DNA from 2 places in the Geobacillus thermopakistaniensis genome. Region 1 is predicted to be linked to the other one. Evidence: riboswitches for the same ligand, from Rfam matches in the RefSeq annotation. Region 1 holds a riboswitch; the other holds the start of a gene.

Region 1 (4,497 bases):
TACAGTTCACCTTGATAAGATGCTTTGTCGGCTAGAATTTCCGCTTCCATCGCTTTCGCTTGCTCGAGCGCCCATTTGATGTATAAATCGTATTCATAGTTTGGATTGTGCGGGGGTGTGCACGGTTCAATCAATCCTTGTTTGTTGGGCGCATAGTTTTTGACATATCCGTGCGTATCAAGAAACACCATCGGATTCCATTCTTTAATTAATTCTACCGTTTCCCGTGTTTCCGGTTGCGATTGGGTGATGAAGTCGCGGTTCAAGTCGATTCCCGCACCGTTAAACCGTGTCGCCTGCACGCGCCCGTCCGGGTTTTGCACGACGTTAAAAATGAGGACGGTGTTCGCTAAAATCTGCTTTGTTGCGTCATCGTTTTGTGTTGCAAACCGCTCGATCAGCTGAAGAATTGCGTCAGTGCCGACAAATTCGGTTCCATGGATCGAACCGTTGATCATAATCGGGACTTTGAAGTCTTCGTTGTTTGCCACCCATTCCTGCGCTTTGCCCGGGTTTTTGAACATTTGTTTGCGGAGCGCCTGAATTTTGCCGAATTTGCCGCGCGTCGACGGATCGGCAATTGTGACGACATAAAGCGGGTAGCCGTTCGCTGATGTTCCTCTTACTTCCACTTTGACGCGGTTCGACTGTTTCTCGATTTCTTTCAGTTTGGCGCCGATTTGCGAAAACTTGACAAAGTCATAGTTTTCTTGGTTGAATAAGCTCCCGTTTTGTTCTTCAAACGCATTGACGTTCGTCCATTTGATCGGCTCAGCTTGCGCGGCCGTCCAAGGGGAGAATGCCAATAAACTGAAGGCAAGTGCCCCGCCAATCATCTTCTTTTTATTCATGGATGATCCTCCATTTTATTGATCTAGTAAATGAATATTTATAACACAATTACTATTTTAATACAATCCCTTTTTACTGGCAATAGAATTTTTACATGAATCTGTGGTAAAAACGTGTCCAAACTGCTGAGAACACTGAATAAATATAACGTTTTTTGCTTTTCACTCAATAAATGAAGATTCGAAGAGGGGCTAAAACCTTGGTATAATAACGTTTTCTGATACTTTTGATGAACTCCTGTCATATAAAGGATGTCCGGTTGGGCGCTAAAGAAGGAAAACCAATGCACGTTGACGAATATGTCAATGCTATAGTAGTAGTATAAAGTTTTTTGATGATAGAAAAAAGGAGGAGAATGGATTGTCGTTAAGCGCTTATATCATTCGCACAATGTTCGTTGTCATTCCTGGCACAGCGGCGATCGGCATGGCCACATGCCTGGTCAACGGCATTCGCGGGGCGGCATTTTGGTGGACGCTTGTTGCTACGGTGCTGTTTGGCGCGATGCTCGGCTTCGTTTCGGCAACGCTCAACTATCGACGGTTTGTTGCCCCGATTGCCGTTATTAACGAACATTTAGGCAAGATGACAGGCGGAGATTTGACGGTGCGCATACCGCTTGATCGCGTGCAGCAGCTGCGGCCGATTGCGGCGTCGTTAAACGATATGGCAGACGCTTGGCAAAGTGTGATGGGGCAAATCCAACATCATGCCGAAGAAGTAGCGCAATATTCTCAGCAGCTTGCCGCTGTCGCCGAACAGACGACGAAAGCGACAGAGCAAATTGCGACAACGATGGAAACGCTTGCGGCAAGTGCGGAGGAGCAGGCTGATGCTGTCCGCACCACCGCCGCGTCCGTGCATGATATTTCCCAAACATTGAGTGACGTCGCTTGCCATACGAAAGATGTGGCGCACCGCGCCGAGAAAACGTCGGCGAAAGCAGAGGACGGCAAGCAGTCCATCGGACAAATGTCCGAGCAAATGCAGTTCATTTACGATCATGTGCAAACGCTCGGCCAGGTGGTGAAAGGGCTTGGGGAGCGCTCCAACGAGATTGGACAGATTACGGAAGCGATCACCGGCATTGCGTCGCAGACGAATTTGTTGGCGCTCAATGCGGCGATCGAAGCGGCGCGCGCCGGCGAGCAAGGGAAAGGGTTTGCGGTTGTCGCGGACGAAGTGAGGAAGCTCGCAGAACAATCAGCGCGCTCAGCGCAACAAATTTCCGAGCTGATCGGTTACATTCAAGAAGAAACGAAGCGGGCAGTTGCGTCTGCCGAACAGGTGATCGCCGAAGTGGCGAAAGGATTGAACGTTGCGGCGGCATGCGGCCAATCATTTGCCCATATCCGCGAGGAGGTCGGCCAAGTGAGCAAACAAATTGGACAAGTATCGTCCGCCATCGAGCAAATGACGGAGCATGCTCGTCAAGTGAACGACGCACTCCAACAGATGACCAATATTGTCGAACAGTCAGCGTCTGGTGCGGCCAACGTATCGGCAGCGACCCAGGAACAAATGGCTTCCGTCGAGGAAATCGCCTCTTCGTCGACATCGCTCGGTCAGATGGCGGACGAGATGCGGGCAATGCTGAAGAAATTTTCTGTGTGAGTGAGGAAAAGGACGCTTTCTTCGAGAAAGAGGGGCTTTCAAACGACGTGTGGGAGTCAACGTTTGGAATAAAATGGTTTGCATCTTTGCCAATTGCCTGATAGAATAAAAAAAGTCAGTCATCATTGTGATACGCTTATCTGCTAGGGGAGTCCGAGAGCCGGGCTGAGAAAAGAACGCGATGAAGTTCTTTGACCCTTTGAACCTGATCTGGGTCATGCCAGCGTAGGGAAGCAGGCAGCGGGAACAGATGGACGTGTCTTGTTCATTTGGCCTTTTGCCTTCGATCAGGTTCCGGTGTCGGAACCTGTTTTTATTTTGAATCGGCCGCCATCGCCTATTCTCGTGTTTGCCCCGCTTCAGACGGTGTGGCTTCAGATCTGATTTTTCATCATTTTATGTTGAAAGGGGAAGCCACGCATGGAAAACATCCGCTCGTTTATGTCGTTTCCGGAAAGCCGCAAAGTGTACATCGAAGGGTCGCGCCCGGATGTGCGCGTGCCGATGAGAGAAATTGCTTTATCGCCAACGAAAACGCCGCAAGGAATGGTGGAAAACAAACCGGTGCGTGTCTACGATACGACGGGCCCGTATACGGATCCCGATTTTGAACCGGACGTGGAGAAAGGCTTGCCTCCTCTTCGTCGCCGCTGGATTGTCGAGCGCGGCGATGTGGAGGAAATGGAGCGGTCTTCTGTTGCGATCCAACGTTCGCTTCCGTTTGTGCGCCGTCCATTGAGGGCAAAGCCCGGAAAAACAGTGACACAAATGCATTACGCCAAACGGGGGATCATTACGCCAGAAATGGAGTTTGTCGCGATTCGTGAACAAATCGATCCAGAAATTGTCCGCCAAGAAGTCGCCGCTGGTCGGGCCATTATTCCGGCCAATATTAACCATCCAGAGAGCGAACCGATGATCATCGGACGTCGTTTCCATGTGAAAATTAATGCCAATATCGGCAACTCGGCTGTTTCTTCATCGATTGAAGACGAAGTGGAAAAATTGCTTTGGGCAGTGCGTTGGGGCGCCGATACGGTCATGGATTTATCGACCGGCAAACACATTCATGAAACGCGCGAGTACATCATCCGCAATTCGCCGGTCCCCGTGGGAACGGTGCCGATTTATCAGGCGCTCGAAAAGGTAGGAGGGGTGCCGGAGAAGCTGACATGGGACGTGTACCGCGAGACGCTCATCGAGCAGGCTGAACAAGGAGTCGACTACATGACGATCCACGCCGGTGTGCGGCTTCATTACATTCCGCTCACCGCCAACCGGACGACCGGAATTGTCTCGCGCGGCGGCTCGATCATCGCCCAATGGTGTTTGGCCCACCATGAAGAAAACTTTTTGTATACGCATTTTGAAGAAATCTGCGAGATTTTGAAACAATACGATGTCGCGATCTCCCTTGGCGACGGCTTGCGCCCCGGCTCCATCGCCGATGCGAACGATGAGGCGCAGTTTGCGGAACTCAAGACGCTCGGCGAGCTGACGAAAATCGCCTGGAAGCATGATGTGCAGGTGATGATCGAAGGGCCGGGGCACATTCCGATGCATAAAATTCGCGAAAATGTCGAGCGGGAACAGGAAATTTGTCATGGAGCGCCGTTTTATACGTTAGGGCCGCTTGTCACCGACATCGCGCCCGGGTATGACCATATTACGTCAGCGATTGGCGCCGCCATCATTGGCGCTTATGGAACGGCGATGCTTTGTTACGTAACGCCCAAAGAACATTTAGGGTTGCCGAATAAAGAGGACGTACGCGCCGGGGTCGTGGCCTATAAAATCGCCGCCCATGCGGCTGATCTGGCAAAAGGGCATCCAGCCGCTCAGCAGCGTGACGACGCGCTCTCGAAAGCGCGCTTTGAATTTCGTTGGAACGATCAGTTCAATTTATCCCTCGATCCGGAACGGGCCCGCGAGTATCATGATGAAACATTGCCGGCTGAGGCGGCGAAAACGGCCCATTTTTGTTCGATGTGCGGGCCGAAATTTTGTTCCATGAACATTTCACATGAACTG
Region 2 (4,497 bases), on a different contig from region 1:
TACCGCGCAAGTTGCGTCGTTGCGCAAACGAAAAGGATGGTAAAGGCTGCCGATTCTTCGGCGGCTTTTTTCTTCATGCATCATAGAAGGATGGTGCTGCGCAAACAACACCCGGGAACCGCCGGCTGGGCGGGGCTTTTTTGTCGTCATCCTGCCGGGAGAACGGTGAAATAGCATTTTGCTTAAACGGCGGCATAGGATTATGTTATACTAACAAATATTAAGGGACACGAAATACATAGTTCGCAAGGGGGATCGGTATGGGAGCGGAGCAGCAGCCGCTTATTGCAGAACAAAAAGAAAAAATATGGACGAAAGATTTTGTTTTGATTTGTTTGGCCAATTTTTTTGTGTTTCTTGGGTTTCAAATGACGTTGCCGACCCTTCCGCTGTTTGTCGAGCATTTGGGCGGCAATGATCAGCTGATTGGCGTTGTCGTCGGTGTGTTTACGTTTTCGGCGCTCATCGTCCGTCCGTTCGCCGGCCATGCGCTTGAGACGAAAGGGCGCCGGTTTGTGTTTTTATTGGGGCTTCTCATTTTTGTCATTTCTGTCGGTTCCTACAGCTTGGTCTCAAGCATTTTCCTTCTCTTTTTGATGCGGGTCGTCCAAGGAATCGGCTGGGGGTTTTCGACAACCGCTTCCGGAACGGTGGCGACGGACATCATTCCAGCGAGTCGCCGCGGGGAAGGAATGGGCTATTACGGGCTGTCTGGGAATATCGCCTTGGCGTTTGGTCCGTCGCTTGGACTTGTGCTTGCCGCTATGATTCCGTTTAGCCATCTGTTTGCCATTTGTGCGGCGCTTGGAGTCGCTTCGGTGCTGTTTGCCGCCGCAATCACGTATAAAAAAGCGGAAGCCGTGCATGGCAAAGGGGCGAACAGATGGGATTTGTATGAAAAAAGCGCTTTGACCCCGTCGTTGCTGTTGTTTTTCTTGACGGTGACGTTCGGCGGCATCGCCTCATTCTTGCCTCTATATACGGCGCAAAAACAGATCGGCGGCCTGCAGCTGTACTTTTTGCTTTACGCGCTTGCCTTGATGGTGACGCGAACGTTCGCTGGCCAGTTGTATGACCGAAAAGGGCATCGGGCCGTCTTTCTCCCTGGTGCGGGGCTTATTTTGCTGGCGATGCTTCTTCTCGCTTGGCTGCCGGGAGAATGGGCGTTGCTTTTGGCGGCGGTGCTGTACGGTTTCGGCTTTGGCATGGTGCAACCGGGGCTGCAGGCGTGGTCCGTCGAGCGGGCGCCTGCCCACCGCAAGGGAATGGCGAACGCGACATTTTTCTCGTTTTTTGATTTAGGGGTCGGCGTCGGGGCGATAGTGTTTGGCCAAATCAGCCATTGGTTCGGCTATCCGAGCATTTATTTAGCTGCTAGCGGTTCGGTGTTCCTTTCGATGCTTGTCTATCTGTCGGTCTTGCATAAAGAACAATCGCTTCGCCCCAGGGAACGAAAAAACGCTTAGGGATAACCCCTAGGCGTTTTTTCTGCCCAGCGGCGCATCGAAACGGCCTTTGAGGGCGGCTCGTCACCGCCGGGAATGCACTTCGTAAATGGCGAATTTTAAGTAGTCGCCTTCTTCCGCGGCAAGGAGTTTCGGGTGGTCGTAGCCGGCGCCGTTCCAATATACTTGGCGCAGCACTTTTTTCGCGTCAAATGCCGCATCAGCGATCATCTCTTGAAATAGGTGCGGGCGGACGTGGTACGAGCAGCTTGATGTGACGAAAAAGCCGCCGTCTTTGACAAGCTTCAATCCGTTTAAGTTAATGTCTTTATAGCCGCGCAGCGCCTTCGGGACGGCATGGGCCGATTTCGCGAACGCCGGCGGGTCGATGATGACGACATCCCACTGTTTGCCGGCGCGCACCGACTCGCGCAAATAGTCGAAGGCGTTGGCGACGACAAATTCAACGTTCGTGAATCCGTTTAACGCGGCGTTCCGTTTCGCCGTTTCGATGGCATGTTCAGAAATATCGACGGCAGTAGCATGTTTTGCCCCATACAGACAAGCGTTTAGCATAAACGAGCCGGTATGGGTGAAGCAGTCGAGCACGGTTGTCTCCGGACCGATGAGCGGACGAAGAGCGGCGCGGTTTTGCCGTTGGTCGAAGAAAAAGCCTGTTTTTTGTCCGTTTTCAATATCGACGATGTATTTCACGCCGTTTTCCTCGATTTCGATTTCCGTTTCCGCTTCCCCGTACCAAAAGCCTTTTTCTTGTTTGAGACCCTCAAGCTCCCGAACGGACACATCGTTGCGCAAATAAATGGCCCTTGGGGCAAACACGTCAAGCAAGCCGCGCAAAATCCAGTCTTTCCGCCTTTCCATGCCGAGCGCCAAAATTTGCACAACAAGCACATCTTCATATTTGTCGACGATCAATCCGGGCAAAAAGTCGGCTTCGCCATAGACGGCGCGGCAGGAGCGAACGCCGGGAATCATCCGTTCACGGTACGCCCACGCCTGACGGATGCGGTCGATGAAAAAGCGCTCATCGAGTTCATCGTTTGGGTTTTGCGTCAAGACGCGGACGATGATTTGCGAAGCGGGGTTGATATATCCTTTCGCCAGCCAATACCCTTGATGATTGTAAACGTCAACGAAGTCGCCCGGCGCAGCATCGCCTTCGATGCGGTCAACTTCACTTTGAAAAATCCATGGATGCCCTTGCTCAAGCCGTTTTTTCCGTTCTCTTTTCAGGATGACCTTCGCCATCGTTTCCACTCCCATTCCGTCGTCAATTGCTGCGTTTCCATCATAGCGGATTGCAACGCATAGCGCAACGTCGGAGAAAAAAAGATTGACAATCGTTCGTGCCATGGTATGATTAAGTGTAAAGAAAACTGAAAATTGCACCATCATCCACTAGGGGGGCCTTTAGAAAGGCTGAGATCAAAGTGTGCCTTTGAGACCCTTAGCACCTGATCTGGGTAATGCCAGCGTAGGGAAGTGGAGGAGCAGCACAGCAAGGCTAGGCTTTGCCTTGCCAACGTCGCATGCCCACGCCGCTTTCTTTACGCCAATCGGCAAAGGAAGCGGCGTTTTTATTTTGCCAAAAAGGGGGAAAACGAATGTCATTTGCCAAACAATTGCGCCAAGCGGCCGATCCGATCTGGCAGGCGAGTTTCCGCCATCCGTTTGTTCAGGAGCTTGGCCAAGGGACGCTTGCGCGCGAGAAGTTTCGCTATTACGTGATGCAAGATGCCTATTATTTGCGCCATTTTGCCCGCGTGCAGGCGATCGGGGCGGCGAAATCGCCGGATTTGGCGACGACAGCCCGGTTGGCGCACCATGCACAAAGCACGTGCGAAGCCGAGCTGTCTCTGCATGAAACGTTCGCCGAGCTCTTGGGCATTACAGAAGAGGAAAGGGCGGCGTTCATTCCGGCGCCGACGGCGTACGCCTATACGTCGCACATGTACCGCGCGGCGTACGAAGGGCATCTCGGTGATGTTATCGCCGCCATTTTGCCGTGCTACTGGCTGTATTACGAAATTGGCGAGCGCTTGAAAACGTGCCGCCCGAACGATCCGATTTATGAAAAATGGATCGGCACCTACAGTTCGGACTGGTTCCGCTCGCTTGTGGAAGAGCAAATCGCGCGGCTTGACGACATCGCTGACGAGGTCACCGAAGAGGATCGCCATCGGATGAAGCGGCATTTCCTCATCAGCAGCGAATATGAGTACGAGTTTTGGGAGATGGCGTATCGGCTTGAGCAGTGGCCGTCGGCTGAATTGGCGGCGAGCCGTTGACGTGAGACAAGGAGGAGAACAGGATGGAAGTGAAGACAAAAGGGTTAAAATTGGTGGATATTTTAACGACGATCGTCATTGCGATTGTGTTTGGCATTATTTACAAATTATGGGGCCCGCTATATAGCGCGGTGGGAGCAGTAGGGTTTCATCTCGATCAACTCATTTACGGCATGTGGTTTATCGCCTCCTCGCTCGCTTATTTGCTCATTCGCAAGCCAGGGGTGGCGTTGCTCGCGGAGATTGCGGCTTCGTCCGGCGAGCTGATCATGGGATCGCAATGGGGGCTTGAAGTGCTCATTTACGGGGTCGTTCAAGGGCTGTTGGCCGAGCTCGTCTTTGCCGCCTTCCGCTATCGGCGCTTTGATACGTTCGTTGTATCGCTCGGCGCGGTCGGGGCGACGATTGGCTCGCTCATCATGGACTTTTACAAAGGCTATATTGAGGCGCTCGCCCCATGGAATATGGCGCTCTTTTTGCTGGCGCGTTTTATCGGCGCCATCCTCATCTCCGGCGTGCTTGCTGTTTCATTGGCGAAAGCGCTCGAAAAAACCGGAGTGACGCAAATGTGGCGGCCGGCCTCGAAAGACGATTACGATGCATTGAACCGGTAAGGCGGCGAATGGCGATGAAACAAGCAATTGCGATTGATCGGCTGCGCCTGAAATTTCCCGGGAGCGACGGGCTGCTGTTTCGCGACTTGTCGCTTTCGATTGCCGAGGGGGAGAAAGTGCTCCTCCTTG

What was found. Region 1 has a riboswitch for thiamine pyrophosphate ahead of thiC (phosphomethylpyrimidine synthase ThiC). Riboswitches for the same ligand answer to the same signal wherever they lie in the genome.
Region 2: another riboswitch for thiamine pyrophosphate. It lies ahead of tenA (thiaminase II); the one in region 1 lies ahead of thiC (phosphomethylpyrimidine synthase ThiC).

Annotation. Positions count from the first base shown of each region.
Region 1 is NZ_AYSF01000038.1:25,445-29,941, reverse strand. It holds gene T260_RS131695 (M14 family zinc carboxypeptidase) at 1-851, opposite strand, end outside; gene T260_RS131700 (methyl-accepting chemotaxis protein) at 1,213-2,466, shown strand; TPP riboswitch at 2,602-2,715, shown strand; gene thiC (phosphomethylpyrimidine synthase ThiC) at 2,887-4,497, shown strand, end outside.
Region 2 is NZ_AYSF01000078.1:79,182-83,678, forward strand. It holds gene T260_RS124555 (YfiT family bacillithiol transferase) at 1-43, shown strand, start outside; gene T260_RS124550 (MFS transporter) at 261-1,466, shown strand; gene T260_RS124545 (class I SAM-dependent rRNA methyltransferase) at 1,530-2,714, opposite strand; TPP riboswitch at 2,857-2,964, shown strand; gene tenA (thiaminase II) at 3,071-3,754, shown strand; gene T260_RS124535 (ECF transporter S component) at 3,778-4,368, shown strand; gene T260_RS124530 (ABC transporter ATP-binding protein) at 4,383-4,497, shown strand, end outside.